4 regions of the Pseudonocardia sp. Ae505_Ps2 genome follow, and region 1 is predicted to be linked to each of the others. Evidence: predicted binding sites of a transcription regulator. Region 1 holds the regulator's gene; each other region holds the start of a gene.

What was found. The regulator LexA, encoded in region 1, represses DNA repair genes until DNA is damaged. The targets are predictions, from matches to a motif close to CGAACACGTGTTCG.
Region 2: a site for LexA is predicted at 2,035-2,048, ahead of recA (recombinase RecA). Genes of this name have one in related genera too.
Region 3: a site for LexA is predicted at 2,598-2,611, ahead of Ae505Ps2_RS23650 (intein-containing Rv2578c family radical SAM protein). Genes of this name have one in related genera too.
Region 4: a site for LexA is predicted at 2,000-2,013, ahead of Ae505Ps2_RS15490 (CoA transferase subunit A). Genes of this name have one in related genera too.

Annotation. Positions count from the first base shown of each region.
Region 1 is NZ_MCIP01000001.1:5,797,061-5,801,398, reverse strand. It holds gene hflX (GTPase HflX) at 1-969, shown strand, start outside; gene Ae505Ps2_RS31465 (hypothetical protein) at 1,005-2,087, shown strand; gene lexA (transcriptional repressor LexA) at 2,116-2,874, opposite strand; gene Ae505Ps2_RS27010 (hypothetical protein) at 3,117-3,341, shown strand; gene Ae505Ps2_RS32205 (hypothetical protein) at 3,505-4,338, shown strand, end outside.
Region 2 is NZ_MCIP01000001.1:5,447,615-5,451,952, forward strand. It holds gene Ae505Ps2_RS34320 (RecX family transcriptional regulator) at 1-805, opposite strand, end outside; gene recA (recombinase RecA) at 808-1,860, opposite strand; gene Ae505Ps2_RS25350 (DUF3046 domain-containing protein) at 2,120-2,314, opposite strand; gene Ae505Ps2_RS32170 (hypothetical protein) at 2,392-2,553, shown strand; gene Ae505Ps2_RS32175 (hypothetical protein) at 2,563-2,730, opposite strand; gene Ae505Ps2_RS25355 (hypothetical protein) at 2,900-3,421, shown strand; gene Ae505Ps2_RS25360 (ATP-dependent helicase) at 3,493-4,338, shown strand, end outside.
Region 3 is NZ_MCIP01000001.1:5,050,703-5,055,040, forward strand. It holds gene aspS (aspartate--tRNA ligase) at 1-529, opposite strand, end outside; gene Ae505Ps2_RS23650 (intein-containing Rv2578c family radical SAM protein) at 588-2,588, opposite strand; gene Ae505Ps2_RS23655 (YibE/F family protein) at 2,698-4,338, shown strand, end outside.
Region 4 is NZ_MCIP01000001.1:3,235,544-3,239,881, reverse strand. It holds gene Ae505Ps2_RS15505 (lyase family protein) at 1-85, opposite strand, end outside; gene Ae505Ps2_RS15500 (HAD hydrolase-like protein) at 84-872, shown strand; gene Ae505Ps2_RS15495 (MOSC N-terminal beta barrel domain-containing protein) at 941-1,858, shown strand; gene Ae505Ps2_RS15490 (CoA transferase subunit A) at 2,057-2,800, shown strand; gene Ae505Ps2_RS15485 (3-oxoacid CoA-transferase subunit B) at 2,803-3,429, shown strand; gene Ae505Ps2_RS15480 (cytochrome P450) at 3,522-4,338, opposite strand, start outside.

The sequences.
Region 1 (4,338 bases):
CTCGCGCAGCTGTCCTACCTGCTGCCGCGGCTGCGCGGCTGGGGTGAGGCGCTGTCCCGGCAGGTCGGTGGCCGGGCCGCGGGCGGCGTCGGTATCGGTGGCCGTGGCCCCGGTGAGACGAAGATCGAGCTGGATCGGCGCCGCATCCGCGCGCGGATGTCGAAGCTGCGCCGCGAGATCGGTGCGATGCGCCAGGTCCGCGAGACCCAGCGCGGCAGCCGTCGCCGCAACGAGATCCCCTCGGTCGCGATCGTCGGCTACACCAACGCGGGCAAGTCGAGCCTGCTCAACCAGCTCACCGACGCCGGGGTTCTGGTGCAGGACGCGTTGTTCGCGACGCTGGACCCGACCACCCGCAAGGCACAGACGCCCGACGGGCACGACTACACCCTCACCGACACCGTCGGGTTCGTGCGGCACCTGCCGCACCAGCTCGTCGAGGCGTTCCGCTCCACGCTGGAGGAGGCCGCCCGGGCCGACCTGCTGGTGCACGTCGTCGACGGGTCCGACCCGCTGCCCGACGACCAGATCGCCGCGGTCCGTCAGGTGCTCGTCGAGGTGGGGGAGGCCGCGGGCGACACGATGCCCCCCGAGCTGCTCGTGATCAACAAGATCGACGCGGCCGGTGACCTCGCGCTGGCCCGGCTGCGGCACGCCCAGCCGGACGCCGTGTTCGTCTCGGCACACAGCGGCACCGGGATCGACCGGCTCCGCGAGCACATCGCCGAGCGCCTGCCGCGCCCGGACTACGAGGTCGACCTCCTGCTGCCCTACACCGAGGGTGCGCTGGTCGCGCGGCTGCACGACGACGGCGAGATCCTCGCCGAGTCCCACACCGCCGACGGCACCCGGATCCGGGCGCGGGTGAAGCCGGAGCTGGGCACCGCGGTGCTGCCGTTCGCGGTGGCGGGCTCTGCCGTCCCGATCGGGACCGGCGCCGACCTGCCGGCGACGGCAGCGGGCCACTGAATGGGCGGCCGGGTGGGCGGCCGCGTCCGGGGGTCGTGGCCCGCCGCCTGACCATTGTCGTCTGCCTGACCACTGTCCTCTGCCTGGCCGGTGCGCTCACGGGTGCGGCCGCGCCGCCGCCCGGGGCGCACCCGGTCTGCACCGTCGACGATCCGCGGCTGGCGGAGCTGTCCGGGCTGGTCGCGCAGGGCCCGCCCGGCGGAGCCCCGCAGCGGTACCACGCGATCGTCGACGGCGGGGGGACCGCGCGGACGTTCACCCTGGACCCGTCCGGCTGCGCAGTCACCGGAACCCGGCAGGCCGACGTCCCGGTCACCGACGTCGAGGACCTCGGGCTCGGGCCGGGCGGGGATCTCTGGCTCGCCGACACCGGTGACAACGGGGCACAGCGTGGCTCGGTCCGGCTCGTCGTGCTGCCCCCGGCCGGGCCGCCACGCGTGTACGACCTGGACTATCCGGACGGTCCGCGCGACGTCGAGGCGCTGCTGGTCGGCGACGACGGCGTGCCCCTGCTGGTGGACAAGACCACCGGGGCCGCCGGGGTGTACCGACCCGACGCACCGCTGCGCGAGGGCGGGGGCCCGGTCCCGCTGCGTCGGGTGGCACAGGTCGTGCTGCCCTGGTCGGGCACCGGTGGCGGGCCGCTCGGGGCTGCCGGATCCCGCACGATCACCGGCGGCGGGGTCTCACCGACCGGGGCCGACGGCGGACGCGCCGCCGTGCTGCGGACCTACACCGACGCGTGGGTGTTCCCGCTGCCCGTCGGCGGACCGGCGACGGCCGACGTGCTGGTCGCGGCGCTGGGCGGGGCACCACTGCCGGTGCCGTTGCCGGACGAGGCCCAGGGCGAGGCGATCGCCCCGGACGGCCGGGGTGCATTGCACTCCGGCAGCGAGGCCCGGGGCCCGACCGCGGCGGCGATCACCGTCGTCCCGGGCGCGGTGCCCGCGGCGACCGGCCCACGGGCACCGGTCGTGGCCCAGCCCGCCGAGGTGCCGGAGTACCGCACGTACCCGTCGTGGCTGCCCGCCGCGGGCGGGGCGGCGGTGCTCGCGGTGCTGCTGGTGACCGGTGCCGTCGCGATGTCCCTGCACGGACGGCGCCGCCGGTCCCGCTGACCGCGGGAACCGGGCGCCGCCGAGGAGGTCAGAGGCGGCGCAGGACCGCCACGACGCGGCCGAGGATCGACGCGTCGTCACCCGGGATCGGGTCGTAGGCGTCGTTCGCCGGCATCAGCCAGATGTGCCCGTCCTTGCGGCGGAACGTCTTCACCGTCGCCTCGCCGTCGATCATCGCGGCCACGATCTCGCACTGCTCGGCCACCGGCTGCTGACGCACGACGACCCAGTCGCCGTCGGTGATCGCGGCGTCGACCATCGAGTCACCCTTGACGTTGAGCAGGAACAGCGTGCCCTCGCCGACGATCTCGCGCGGCAGCGGGAACACGTTCTGCACGGCCTGCTCGGCCAGGATCGGGCCACCGGCGGCGATGTCGCCGATGAGCGGCACGAACGCCGGCGCCGGCCGCGCGGAACGCAGCTCGGCGGTGTCGGCGTCGGAGTCCGACCCGTCGGTGCCGGCGATCTGCTCCGGGCTGCGGACGTCGACCGCGCGGGTGCGGTTCGGGTCGCGCCGGAGGAAGCCCTTGCGCTCCAGGGTCCGGAGCTGGTGGTGCACCGACGAGGTGGACGTGAGGCCTACCGCGTCACCGATCTCGCGGACGCTGGGCGGGTAGCCGTACCGGTCCACCCAGTCCCGGATGACGGCCAGGACCTTCTTCTGCCGCGGGGTCAGGCCGCGGGTGTCGGTCGCGGGGTCGGGGAACTCCCGGACCGTCGCGGATCCCCGGTCCGCGGCGGTGCCGGTCACGCCGGGACCACCGTGTCCGGTGTCGTCCGCTGCCATCGCATTCGCCTCCTCGGGGTACTTACGGCGACGACCCTAGCCGTCGCGGGCCCGTTCGCCAAACATGCGTTCGAAGTCGCCCGGGGCGTGTCGTGGATTCCGTCGGGCCGTGGTGGTAGAACATCGCACAGGCGTTCGATCGAACACCGGTTCGATCGGTCTGGTTCGATCGGATGCCGTCCGCGTCGCCGTCCGGCCGCGCGGGGCGACCGGCAGCGGGAACGGCAGTGGGGGTGGCGATCGTGGACGCAGCGGTCATCGGGGGTATGACGGTCATCGGACGGGCTCCGGTCGGCACCGCGGCCGGCGCGGTGCGGCCCGTGCCGACGCCGGGTCCCGTGCGCCGCGTGGTGGCGGCGGTGGGTGTCCTGCTGGCCTCGGCGGCCGCGGTCGTCGCGCTCGGGGTGGTCGCCGACGTCGCCGCCCACGGCCCGGCCGTGCCGCCCGCGGTCGGCGCGCCACGCTGAGAGCGTCTCCGGCACGTGCGGTGACCTGCGGAGACGCGGTTGTTGTCGGTGTCGGGTGCTACACCGCTCGTACGCCCGTTCGACCGGGCTCGGGGAAGGGCCGGTCGGGAGCGGGGGAGACGAGACCGCCCGGGGGACGGGCGGTCCGACGGCAGGAGGAACCATGCGAGAGCTCGACGAGCGGATCCGCGACCACGGCGCGGTCGGCTGCCTGACCGGTGCCCCCGCGCCCGGCACCCCCACCTCGCGCGCCCGGCGCGCCGCCCGGGAGCGGGTGCGGGCGGCGGAGGGTGTGGCCGGTCCGGCCGGTGCCGGCTCGTCGGCCGTCGCGCGCGCCGCGCACCGGTGGGCCGCCCACGGTGCACGGGAGCGCGCACTGACCGAGTCGGTCGCGCGGCACCCCGCCGCCCGTTCCGGGCGCGCCACGGCGTCCGGTGTCTCGGCAGCCGGTGTCTCGGTGCCTGGTGTCCCGGTGCCTGGTGTCCCGGTGCCTGGTGTCCCGGTGCCTGGTGTCCCGGTACCTGGTGTCCCGGTGCCTGGTGTCTCGGCGCCCGGTGTTCCGACGTCCGGTCCGACGGCGCCTGGTCCGACGGCTCACGGTCCGACGGCTCACGGGCGTGCGGCCCGGACCGCGGCACCGGTCGGTCCGGCGGTCCCGCGTGGCGTCACCGGTGGTCCGAACGTCGCGGTCCGGACGCCCCGCTGCACCACCTCGGCGCCGGGCTCCACGGCGACCCTGGTGCGGCCCGCCCGGGTCGCGGCGCCGTCCGGTCCGCGGTCGGTGGCCGTGCCGGCGCCGCGCACGGTCCGTCCGCTGGACCGGCGTTGCCTGGTCCCGGCCCGCCCCCGCCCGGCCCGCAGCCGGGTCCGCGGGCGCCTGGAGCGGTTCCTGACCGGGGTCGCGGTGCTGCTGTGCGCCACGACCGCGGTGGTGGCGCTCGGGCTGCTGGGCGACGCGGCGGCGGGCTGGAACGCCCCCGCGGCCGCCGTGCCGTCG
Region 2 (4,338 bases), 350 kb from region 1:
CCGTGCGGGCGCGGTCGGTGAGCAGGCGCAGGCAGATGTCGCGGGCGCGGCTCTCCTGCTCCTGCGGTGTCTCGACGCGCGGGGTGCGCTCCTCGCTCCGGCGGCTCCCCCGGCCACGACCCTCGCCGCGACGACGGCCACGGGAGGCGGCGCCCGTCTTCTCGGTGCCCGTCGCTTCGGTGCCCGGCCCAGCAGGTCCGGTGCTCCGGGACAGGTCGGCCGCGGCGTGCGGAGTGGTCGTGGCCGCCGCGGTACCCGCACCGGTCACGGCCGCTGCGGTGGTCGGGCGCCGGCGGGGGGTCGCACGGTCGCGGCGGGCTCCGCCGCGGTGTGTGCCCCGTCCCGAGAGCTCCTCGAACGAGACCACGCGGGGCGCGCCGGATCCGTCGCCACCACCGTCCGTGCCGCTGCCCGCAGCGGGGCCGGGGGCGGGGTCGTCGAAGGTCAGCCTGCGGACCGGGGCGGGCTCCGCCACCCCGTCCGTCGCAGCGTCGGCCGCCGGATCCGTCGGCCGGGCCGCCGACGGGTCGGTGATCGTCGGGGGGGACCCGTCGGTGCCGCTGAGCGTCGCGAAGGAGACCTGGTGCGGACTCGTGTCCCACCCGGGGACGGACGAGGGCTCCGCAGCGGGCTCCCCCGGCTCGTCGCCGGTCGGATCGACGGTCCGGATCGCAGGCGGATCCGGTGCGTCGGCACCCGACGGGGTCACGCCGAACAGGTCGTCGAGCGGGACGGTGCGGGGCCCGGTCGGCTCCGCACCGTCCCGTCCGGACGTGCCTCCGGACCCGTCGTGGTCGCCGGTCACGCTCAGAAGTCGACCGGGGCCGGGAGGGGCTCGACCGGGCTGGTCTCCTCGGCGTCGACGACCGCGCCGATCCCCAGCTTCTCCTTGATGCGCTTCTCGACCTCGGCGGCGACGTCCGGGTTCTCCTTGAGGAACTTGCGGGCGTTCTCCTTGCCCTGCCCCATCTGGTCGCCCTCGTAGGTGTACCAGGCGCCGGACTTGCGGATGATCCCCTGCTCGACGCCCACGTCGATCAGCGAACCCTCCTTGGAGATGCCGACGCCGTAGAGCACGTCGAACTCCGCCTGCTTGAACGGCGGGGCCACCTTGTTCTTCACGACCTTGACCCTGGTCCGGCTGCCGACCATGTCGGTTCCGTCCTTCAGCGTCTCGATGCGGCGGATGTCCATGCGGACCGACGCGTAGAACTTCAGCGCCTTACCACCGGTCGTGGTCTCCGGGGACCCGAACATCACGCCGATCTTCTCGCGCAGCTGGTTGATGAAGATCGCCGTGGTGCCGGAGTTGCTGAGGGCACCGGTGATCTTCCGCAGCGCCTGGCTCATCAGCCGGGCCTGCAGACCGACGTGGCTGTCACCCATCTCGCCCTCGATCTCGGCACGCGGCACGAGCGCGGCCACCGAGTCGATGACGATGATGTCGAGCGCGCCGGAGCGGATCAGCATGTCCGCGATCTCCAGCGCCTGCTCACCGGTGTCCGGCTGGGAGACCAGCAGGTCGTCGGTGTCGACACCGAGCGCCTTGGCGTACTCCGGGTCGAGCGCGTGCTCGGCGTCGATGAACGCGGCGACACCGCCCGCGGCCTGCGCGCTCGCCACGCAGTGCAGCGCGACCGTGGTCTTACCGCTGGACTCCGGGCCGTAGATCTCGACGACCCGGCCGCGCGGGATGCCCCCGACGCCGAGCGCGACGTCGAGCGCGATGGAGCCCGTGGAGATGGCACTGATCGGGACGCGGGCCTGGTCGCCCAGGCGCATCACCGATCCCTTGCCGTGGTTCTTCTCGATCTGGGCGAGGGCGAGTTCGAGCGCCTTGCCGCGGTCCGGAGCGGACATCTCTTGACTCCTCGCTGGTGGTCGACGGTCGGGTCCTGCTGGTGTCTTTCGGGGAGGCACACCACAACGGTATGGGGTACCCCTGACAGTTTCGGGCCCGGATCGGCGCCTGTGGACAACTCGTCCGACACCACGCCGCAGGACCGGTACCGCAAGCCCTGCCGGAACCGTAGACGAACACGCGTTCGATCCGACACCGCGACACGCCGACCGGGCGCCCACGGGAGCCGAGCGGTCAGCACGACCGCCCGGAACGCCGCTACCGCCGTGCGGGTGGGACCTCGTAGGCCGCGCACACCGCGCGCCAGATCCGGCGCAGGTCGACGCCGGCCTCGATCGCCTGCTCGACGGTCCGGCCGCCGAGCTCGGAGAAGACGTGGTCGCGGGACAGCGACGCCGCCCGCACCGGCCCGAACTCGCCCTCCATCAGTTCCCGGAAGTGGCTCAGTCGCACGTCCGCGAGGGTAGACGGGTCACCCGTTCCGTGCGGCGTCCGCCCGATGACGCCCCGGAGCAGGTAGCCTGGGTGATATGTCCGAACTGCTCGCCACCGTCCCGGTCGACGTCGCCGACGAGGTCCTCGCGACGACCGGCATCGGCTCGCCACTGGCGTGGCAGATCGTGTCCCTGCTCGCGCTGCTGTCCGCACTGGTCGTGCTGGTGCGCTGGTGGCTCCACCAGCGCCGTCGCTGAGGGTCTCGCTCAGCCGGCCGCCGGGCGTCCCGCACCGGCCGAACGCACCGCCACCAGCAGGAACGGCACCGTCACCACGACCGCCACCGCGCCGAGCAGCGCGTAGGACGACACCGTCACGAGCACCCCGGCCACGATTCCGGCGGCGGCACCGGCCAGGTTCATCGCCACGTCCACCGAGCACCTGCACCATCGCGAGAACCGTCAGCAGCCGGGGCTGCGCGGGGTTCTGGGGCGGGGAGACGGCGTCGGGTGCGGCGGTCACGGACGGATGCTGCCGTGCGACGGCCGCCGTGCGCCAGGGCGTTACGCTCCGGCCCGGCCACACGAGCGGAGGACGGTGGACATGGCGGGGACGACCCCGAACGCACGCAGGTCGGCGGGCGCGGACGACGCGGAGCTGCGGAACGCCTACCGCATGGTGTCCGACGTGCTGGCCGGGGCGGTCCGCGAGACGCTCGCCGCGCCGGGGCCCGATCCGGCCCGGTTCGCCGTGCGCCGGCTGACCGCGGTCGACCGGGACGTGCCGCCGGACACCACGCCGCCCGGCTGGTCGCTGGCCTTCCTGGTGCTGGCCGACTGGTACGACGCCGCCCGCGCCGCGCTGGTCGACCACGACGACCGCTCCGAGCGGGCACTGGCCTGGATCGGGCAGAACCTGGGCCCGCGCTACGCGGCCCGGGCGCGCTACACCATCGCCCCGCTCGTCGACCCGGCCGACGCCCGCGAGACCTCGCACTACGTCGACGCCCTGGGCGTGGACTTCCTGGCGTCGATGGTCTGGACGGTCGCGGCGGTCGTCGCGGAGTTCCCGGCCGAGGACGCCGCGGAGGTCTGGCCCCGTACCAGGGCCGACGCCGCCCGCTGACCTCGCAGGTCACGCCCGGTCCGACGGGAGCTCGGCGGGTGCTCGGCGGGTGACTGTCGGACCCCACCCGCATGATGGTCGGCGTGACCGCACTCGAGGGCTTCTCCCCCGCCACCCGCCAGTGGTTCGAGGGGGCCTTCGCCGCGCCCACCGCGGCCCAGGAGGGCGCCTGGTCCGCGGCACAGGCCGGGCGCAACGCCCTCGTCGTCGCGCCGACCGGGTCCGGCAAGACCCTGGCCGCGTTCCTCTGGGCGCTCGACCGGCTCGCGGCGACGCCACCGCCCGCCGAACGCAAGCACCGCTGCCGGGTCCTCTACGTCTCCCCGCTCAAGGCCCTCGCCGTCGACGTGCAGCGCAACCTCCGCTCGCCGCTGACCGGCATCCGCCAGGCCGCGCAGCGGCTCGACGAGCCGGTGCCGGACATCACCGTCGGGATGCGCACCGGCGACACCCCGGCCGACGAGCGGCGCCAGTTCCAGCGCACCCCGCCGGACGTGCTGGTGACCACTCCGGAGTCGCTGTTCCTCCTGCTCACCTCGGCCGCGCGGGAGTCGCTGCGCGGGGTGACGACCGTGATCCTCGACGAGGTGCACGCCGTCGCCGGCACGAAGCGGGGGGCGCACCTGGCGGTGTCGCTGGAACGGCTCGAGGAGATCACCGAGGCCACCCCGCAGCGGATCGGGCTCTCGGCGACCGTGCGCCCGGTCGACGAGGTCTCGACGTTCCTGTCCGGTACGCGCCCGGTCGAGGTCGTGCAGCCCACGATCCCCAAGACGATCCGGGTCGAGGTCCAGGTCCCGGTGCCCGACCTGGCCGCGCTCGACGAGCGGCCCGCGCCGGGCAGCACCGACGAGGAGGTCGTCGGGTCCGCCGCGGGCACCGCACGCAGGCCCTCGATCTGGCCCGCCGTCGAGGAG
Region 3 (4,338 bases), 750 kb from region 1:
AGTCGCGCGCGCCCTCCGGGGTCGACCGGGTCAGGGTCGGCGTCTCGACCTCGATGAAGTCCTCGGCGGCGAGCACGTCGCGGGCGGCCTTGTTCACGTCGCTGCGCAGCTTCATGGCCGCGGCCGGCCCGGGACGGCGCAGGTCGAGGTAGCGGTGGGAGAGCCGGATCTCCTCGCCGACGCCGGTGTGCTCGTCGATCGGGAACGGCAGCGGCGCGGACTCCGACAGCACGGTCAGCCCGGTGACCGTGACCTCGATGTCGCCGGTCGGCAGGTCGGCGTTCTCGTTGCCCGCGGGCCGGCGGACGACCTCGCCGACGACCTGGATGCAGAACTCGGAGCGCAGCCGGTGCGCCCGCTCGGCCATCTCGCCCTCGCGGAACACCACCTGGGCCGATCCGGAGCGGTCCCGCAGGTCGATGAAGATCACGCCACCGTGATCGCGGCGGCGGGCCACCCATCCGGCGAGGGTCACGGTCTGGCCGGCGTTCTCGGCACGCAGGGTGCCGACGGGGTGGGTTCGCATCACGGCGGTCAAGGCTATCGGCACCACCCGGGCCGCCTGCCACCAGGTTTCCGGCGCCGCCTCACAGCAGGCTCAGCTGCCCCGCGTCCGGGTCCGGTGGCCGCACCGGCGCGACCGGCTGCCGGGTCCACCCCGGGTCCCGCGGGTTCGGTTCGGGCCGGTCCAGGCCGTGCCGGGCCAGCAGCGGGGAGACCCGCCGGGCCAGGGCCCTGCGGTAGTCCGGTGTGGCGTAGGCCCCGCCGCGGTAGAGCCGCGCGTAGCGCGGCAGCAGCGCGGGGTGGGTCCGCCCCAGCCAGGCCAGGAACCACTCCCGGGTCCCGGGGCGCAGGTGCAGCGCGAGGACCGTGGCCCGGCTCGCCCCGGCGGCGGCGATCTCGCCCAGCAGTGCGTCGAGGGCCTCGGTGGAGTCGGTCAGCCACGGCAGCACCGGGGCCACCATGACCCCGCAGGGCAGGCCCGCGTCGGTGATCCGGCGGACGAGGTCGAGCCGGGCCCGCGGGCTCGGCGTGCCCGGCTCCAGGTGCGACTGCAGCTCCCGGTCCAGCAGCGCGATCGACACCCCGGTGCCGACGCGCACATCGGCGTTCGCGGCCGCGAGCTGCGGCAGGTCCCGGCCCAGCACGGTGCCCTTGGTCAGGACGGAGAACGGCGTGCCGGAGCGGGCCAGTGCGCCGATCACCCCCGGCATCAGCCGGTAGCGGCCCTCCGCCCGTTGGTAGGGGTCGGTGTTGGTGCCCATCGCGACGTGCTCGCGCCGCCACGACGGCCGGGCCAGCTCCCGCTCCAGCACCCGGGCGACGTTCACCTTGACCACGATCTGGGAGTCGAAGTCCGCGCCGGCGTCCAGGTCCAGGTAGGTGTGGGTGTTGCGGGCGAAGCAGTTGTGGCTGACCACCCCGGCGGCGACGAAGTCACCGGTGCCGGTGGTGATGTCGACCATCGGACGCAGGGTGCCGGTGTCGCGGATCGACACCACCCGCGGCGCTCCCCCGGGCGGCTCCTCGACGCGGGCTCCGCCGACGTCACGCATCCGGGCCACGGCCGGGTCGGTCACCGCGACCAGCCGCAGCTGCTCGGCGACCCCGCCCAGCACCCGCAGCGCCCGCACCCCGGGCCGGGCCGACGGCTCCGAGGCCACCCGGAACCCGAGCCGCCGCAGCGCGTCGACGCAGGCGCGGGCGAGCGTCTCCTCGCCGGGCACGATCCGCAACACCCCGGCGGAGACCTCACCGCAGGCGTCGACGATCCCGCCGACGAAGCCGGCCGACCAGCCACGGGCGGGCCGGTGCGGCCAGGCCGTCGGCGACGGTGCGGGCGCCGCGAGCATCCCGGCGGCCACGGGCACCGGCCGCGCGGTCAGCAGGTGGTGGGCGCGGGCGAGCGCCTCCAGCTCCACCCAGCCGGTCGGGAACGGCTCGGCCCGCACCCGCCCGCGCACCGCGTCGGCCCGGACCAGCCCGCAGAGCCAGCCCTCGGCGTACCCCTCGGGCCGGGGCCCGCCCGGGACCGCGGCCGCACCGGGCCCGACCAGTGCCGTCCCCGGTGTCAGGTGCGGCCGGTCCGCCGAGGAACGGCAGCGCCCCGGGCGCACGTGTGCCCAGCCGGTGGTGGTGAGGAAACGGTGTTCGGCGGAGGTGACGAGCACAGTGCCGTCGTCGAGGGTCACCTCCTGCGCCCGGCGCCGGGTCGACCAGCGCGCGAGCACCGGGGTGCGGACGAACCGGCGCCGCCCGCCGCCGTCGGCGAGGGTGCCGACCACCTCGTCACCCGGGCGCAGCTCCCCGATGGGCCGGGACCGGCCGTCGGCGGTGAGCACCGGGGTGTCCGGGACGAGGCAGTAGGTGCAGGCGTGCGAGCAGCCGCGGTAGGGGTTGACCGTCCACCCGAACGGCACCGGCGACGACGACGGCACCCGGTTGAGCACCGAGCGCGCCTCGACCTCGTGGAACACCGTGTCCGCGAACCCGGGGGTGCGCACCGAGTGCAGCAACCCCCGCATCCCCGGCAGCGCCGTCGCGTGTCCGACCCCGTCCGCCCCGACCTGCTGTCCGTCCCATCGCACCGCTCCAGTCGAACACAAGTTCGAACGACGGACAACCGGTCGTCGCCGGGCGGTCGCGTCCGGGCGAACGGCACCCCGCAGGCCGAAGATCGTTTGCAAGGATGCGGAGGTGCCCCCGCCCCCGCCCGTCCCGCGCGACCCGTCCGCCCCCGACGGCGGCCGGCCCAGCGCTCCGCGGACGGACGGCGGCCGGCCCACCGCTCCGCGGACGGGGGGACGGCGGCGCGCCGAGGACCGGGCACCGGGCGCCTCCGGCGGGCACCTGTTCCCGGCAGAACCGGCGCAGCACCGGGCCCGGCGGACACCGGGCACCCGGCCACCCGCCCCGCGCCGTCCGTCCCGCGAGGAGAACGGCGCCTCCCCCGCACCGGCAGGACGTGCCGCGCCGGGCCCCACCGGCGGCACCGACAACAGCACCGACGACAGCGCCGAGACCGGTCCGATCCCCCGCGCCGGGCACCCGGGCGGCTGGGGCGACTGCCCCGGCGCGGCGGGGCCCGGCACCACGACCGGCGCGCCGGCACCGCCCGCCACCGGGCACGACCACGGCGCGGGACTCGGGGAAGGACACCGAGACGGACACAGCGCGGGACACCGAGAGGGACCCAGCGCGGCACACGGCCAGGGACACGAGCAGGGACACGGCCACGGCCACGGGCACGGCGCCGCGTCCCCGGCCGGACGACGGGTGCGGCGGCTGCTCGTCGCGCTGCTCGTGCCGTGCGTGCTCGCGACGCTCGCCGGGGTGGCCCTGCTGTGGCCGGGGGCGACCCCGGTCCCGGAGATCCCGCCCACCCAGCAGGTGCACGGCACCGTCACCACGGTGCAGGTCGCGGACTGCTCCCCCGGCGCCGGGGACCGTCGCTGCACCGGGGTGACGGTCGCGCTGTCCGACGGGCCCCGTGCCGGACGGGACCTGGTGCAGCTGGTGCCGAACGAGCCGTCGACACCGCGGTTCGCGGTGGGCGACCCGGTCACCCTGTCGTGGTCGGGCGCCAACCCCGACGACGCGGGCTCCTACCAGCTCGTCGACTTCCAGCGCGGCGCCCCGCTGGGGTGGCTGGCGGCGGCGTTCGCCCTGGCCGTCGTCGTGCTGGGACGGCTGCGCGGGTTCGCGGCGCTGGTCAGCCTGGCGCTGAGCTTCGTGATCCTGCTGTGGTTCGTGCTGCCGGCGATCCTGTCCGGTGGCTCCCCGCTCGCGGTCGCGGTCACCGGCGCCTGCCTGATCATGTTCGTGGTGCTGTACCTGACCCACGGGTTCACCGCGCGGACGTCGTGCGCGGTGCTCGGCACACTGGCCTCGCTCGCCCTGATCGGGCTGCTCGGCTACTTGTTCACCGTCACCTCCCGGCTCACCGGGCTCGACGACACCACCGCCACCCTGATCGGCACGCTCGGCCCCGGCGTACCGATCGACCCCCGCGGCCTGGTGCTGGCCGGGCTGGTGATCGGCGCGCTCGGGGCGCTGGACGACGTCACCGTCACCCAGGCGTCCGCGGTGTGGGAGCTGGGCGCGGCGAACCCGGGGATGAGCGTGGGCGAGCTGTTCGCCGCCGGGATGCGGATCGGCCGCGACCACGTCGCGTCCGCGGTGAACACCCTGGTGCTGGCCTACGCCGGGGCGGCGCTGCCGCTGCTGCTGTTGTTCACCGTCGCCGCCGGCGGGGTGACGCAGGTGCTGACCAGCCAGGACGTGGCGACCGAGATCGTGCGGACGCTGGTGGGCAGCATCGGTCTGGTCGCCGCCGTC
Region 4 (4,338 bases), 2.6 Mb from region 1:
GCAGGGCGGCGATCCACGCGCCGTCGTCGAGCAGGCCGTCGACCCGGTCGGTACCGGACAGGGGCCCGAGCAACGTGTTCGCCATGCGTACGAGCGTACGGCTTGCGACCGCCGGGGAGGAGGACGCCCGCGTCGCCCGGCAGGCAGAATGGCCCGACGTGTTGACCCACATCCTGCTCGACCTCGACGGCACCCTCGTCGACTCCGCCCCCGGCATCCTCGGCTCGATGCGCCGCGCCATCGACGAGGTGGGCCTGGACGTCCCCGAGTCCGCGCTCGGCACCCACCTGCTCGGCCCGCCGCTGTACCGCAGCCTGCCCCCGATCCTCGGCGAGGAGGGCACCGCCGCGGTGCTGCCGGTGTACCGGCGGATCTACGGCGACGAGGACGGCTGCCTGGACTGCACTCCGTACCCCGGCGTCGAGGAGCTGCTGCGCGCGCTGTCCGCGGCCGGCGTGACGATGGCCCTGGCCACCAGCAAGGCCGAGCCGCCGGCCCGGCGGATCATCGCCCACCACGGCTGGACCGACCTGTTCACCGAGATCGTCGGCGACACGCGCACCGCGGACCGGCCGACCAAGGGCGCCGTGGTCGCCGAGGCCCTGCGCCGGCTCGGGCACCCGTCCGGTGCCGACGAGCCGTTGATGGTCGGCGACCGGCTGCACGACGTCGAGGGCGCCGCCGAGCACGGCCTGCGCTGCGTCGGCGCGGGCTGGGGCTACGCCGAGCCCGGTGAGCTGGTCGCGGCGGGCGCGGACACCGTCTACGACTCCGCGGACGAGCTCCGGGTCGCCCTGCTGAGCCGAACGGGTGGTCCGACAGGGCGGGACGGCGCATCCGCGGCGACCCTCCCCCGGCAGTCCCTCAGCTGAGACCCGGCCGGGCAGCCCCCTCCGTCCGACCCGTGCCGGGGACGCGGACGGGCCGATATACACCGGACATGACGGTCGTCGCGCTGTACCGGTACCCGGTCAAGTCCATGCTCGGTGAGTCCCTGACCCGGGCCACCGTCAGCGGGCGGGGGTTGCTGGGCGACCGCGCCTATGCGGTGCTCGACACCGAGACCGGGAGCATCGCCAGCGCCAAGGTGCCCAGGCGCTGGCTCGGACTGCTCGGCTTCGCGGCCCGGTTCGTCGCCGAGCCGGTGCCCGGGGAGCCGCTGCCGCCGGTCGAGATCACCTTCCCGGACGGCTCGGTCCTGCGCAGCGACGACGAGGGCCTGGACACCGCGCTGTCGGCCGCGCTCGGGCGGGACGTGTCGCTGGTCTCGGTCCCGCCGGAGGGCAGCCACTTCGAGGAGCTGTGGCCCGACATCGAGGGCCTCACCCCGCAGCAGCTCGCCCCGCGCGCGCTCATCGACGCCACGACGACCCGGCACGAGGACTCCGGCGAGGCCATCAGCCGGTTCGACATCTCCGCGTTCGGGGCGCCGGGCACGTTCTTCGACCTGTCGTCGCTGCACGTGCTCACCGAGTCCACCCTCGACCGGCTCCGCGAGCTCGCGCCGGAGGCGACCTTCGACGCGCTGCGCTACCGGCCGAACATCGTGCTCCGCGCCGACTCATCCCCCGACGGCGGCCACGGCTTCGTCGAGAACGACTGGCCGGGCAGCACGTCGACGATCGGCGAGGAGGTCCGGGTCTCCTTCTCCTTCGCCACCATGCGGTGCGTCATGACGACGCTCCCCCAGGGCGACCTGCCCGACGACCCGGACACCCTGCGCACGATCGCGAAGCACAACCGCATCGAGATCCCGCAGATCGGCGGGGTCTGGGCGTGCGCGGGCGTGTACGCCGAGGTCGCCGCGGGCGGGGAGATCGCCGTCGGCGACCCGCACACCGCCCCCGCCCCGGCCTGACCCGCGCCGCGCCCGCCCGACCGACGGTGCGCCGCGACGGCGGCGGTCGTCGAGATGCAGCTCAGCGGGGTACGGGGCACCCTCGGGCCCCGCTGAGCTGCATCTCGGCGCGTGGACGCCACTCCGGCAGTGTTCGCAGAGCGAACACTTGTGCGTCTGTCGTACGCCGCGTACCGTCGTCGGCGACGGAGGTGAGTGATGGACAAGGTGGTGGCATCCGCCGCGGAGGCGGTCGCCGACATCGGCGACGGGGCGTCGCTCGCGGTCGGCGGGTTCGGCATGTCCGGGGTTCCGACGGTGCTGATCGCGGCGCTGCTGGAACAGGGCGCGACGGACCTGGAGACGATCTCGAACAACCTGGGCGTCGACGGCTTCGGCCTGGGCACCCTGCTCGCCGCCGGGCGCATCCGGCGCACGATCGGCTCCTACGTCGGCAACAACAAGGAGTTCGCCCGCCAGTACCTCGCCGGCGAGCTGGAGCTGGAGCTGACCCCGCAGGGCACCCTCGCCGAGCGACTGCGGGCCGGCGGCGCGGGCATCCCGGCGTTCTACACCCCGGCCGGGGTCGGCACGCTGGTCGCCGAGGGCGGGCTGCCCTGGCGCTACGCGGCCGACGGCTCGGTCGCCGTCGAGTCCCCGGCGAAGGAGACCCGCGAGTTCGACGGCGTGACCTACGTCCTCGAGCGTGCCCTCACCCCGGACTTCGCGCTGGTCCACGCCTGGAAGGGCGACCGGCACGGCAACCTGGTGTTCCGGCGCGCGGCGCGCAACTTCAACCCGGACTGCGCCGCGGCCGGGCGGACGACGATCGCCCAGGTCGAGCACCTGGTCGAGCCCGGGGAGATCGACCCCGACGAGGTCCACACCCCCGGCATCCACGTGCACCGCGTGCTGCACGTCCCCGACGTCGAGAAGCCGGTCGAGTTCAGGACGGTGCGTTGACCATGGCCCTCAACCGTGACGAGATGGCCGCCCGGGTCGCGGCGGAGCTGCCCGACGGCGCGTACGTCAACCTCGGCATCGGCATGCCGACCCTGGTCCCCGGGCACATCCCCGAGGGCCGGACGGTCGTGCTGCACTCGGAGAACGGGATCCTCGGCGTCGGCCCCTACCCCACCGACGACGAGGTCGACCCCGACCTCATCAACGCCGGCAAGGAGACCGTCACCGTCGCCGCCGGTGCCGCCTTCTTCGGCTCCGCCGAGAGCTTCGGCCAGATCCGGGCCGGGAAGCTCGACGTGGCCGTCCTGGGCGGGATGGAGGTCGCCGCGAACGGCGATCTCGCGAACTGGGCGATCCCCGGCAAGATGATCAAGGGGATGGGCGGCGCGATGGACCTCGTCCACGGCGCGCGCTCGGTGATCGTGATGATGGACCACGTCTCCAAGGACGGGTCCCCCAAGATCGTGGAGCGGTGCTCGCTGCCGATCACCGGCCTCGGCTGCGTCACGAAGATCGTCACCGACCTGGCCGTGATCGACGTGACGCCGGACGGGCTCGCACTGGTCGAGACCGCGCCCGGCGTCACCGCCGACGAGGTCCGGGAGAAGACCGGCGCTCCGCTGCGCTGACCCCGACCCGCTGCACCGACGGCCGCCCCGCCGGGTCCACGCCGGCCCCGCCGGGCGCGCCCCCTCGGTCGCGTCCGGCGGCGGCGCGGCCCTCAGGCGGGCGCGCCCGGCGTGACCGGCAGCCGGGACAGGCCCCGGACCAGCGTCGACTCGCGGTAGACGAGCTCCGAGGGGTCGACGGCCAGCGCCAGGTCCGGTCGCTGCGCGATGAGCTTGCCGATCGCCACCCGCCCCTCGGTGCGGGCCAGCTGCGCGCCCAGGCAGAAGTGGATGCCGTGCCCGAAGAACACCCCGGACGAGGAGTCCCGGGTGATGTCGAGGCGATCCGGGTCCGCCAGCCACTCCGGGTCCCGGTTCGCCGCGGCGAGCCCCAGCATCACGGTCGATCCGGCGGGGATGGTCACCCCGGAGTACTCGACGTCCTCGCTGGCGAAGCGCATCGGGGCGTTGGAGACCGGGGACTCGAAGCGCAGGAACTCCTCCACCGCCGAGTTGATCAGCGACGGGTCGGCCTTCAGCCGGGCGTGCTGCTCGGGGTGGGTCAGCAGGGCGAGCACGCCGTTGCCGATCAGGTTGACCGTGGTCTCGTGCCCGGCGATGAGCAACAGGGTCGCCATCGCGACGAGCTCCTCGGAGGACAGCCGGTCGCCGTCGGCGTCGCTGACGGCGAGCAGGCCGGAGAGCAGGGCGTCGTCGGGCTCGGTGCGCTTGCGCTCGATCAGCTCGGCGAGGTAGCCGTTCAGGCTGCCCATCGCGGCGAACTTCTCCTCCTGCGGGGAGTCGTCGACCAGCACCGACGACCACGCGGAGAACTTGTCGCGGTCCTCGGCGGGCACGCCCAGCAGCTCGCAGATGACCAGCACCGGGACGAGGAACGCGTACTGGCGCATGAGGTCGACGGGGCCCTCG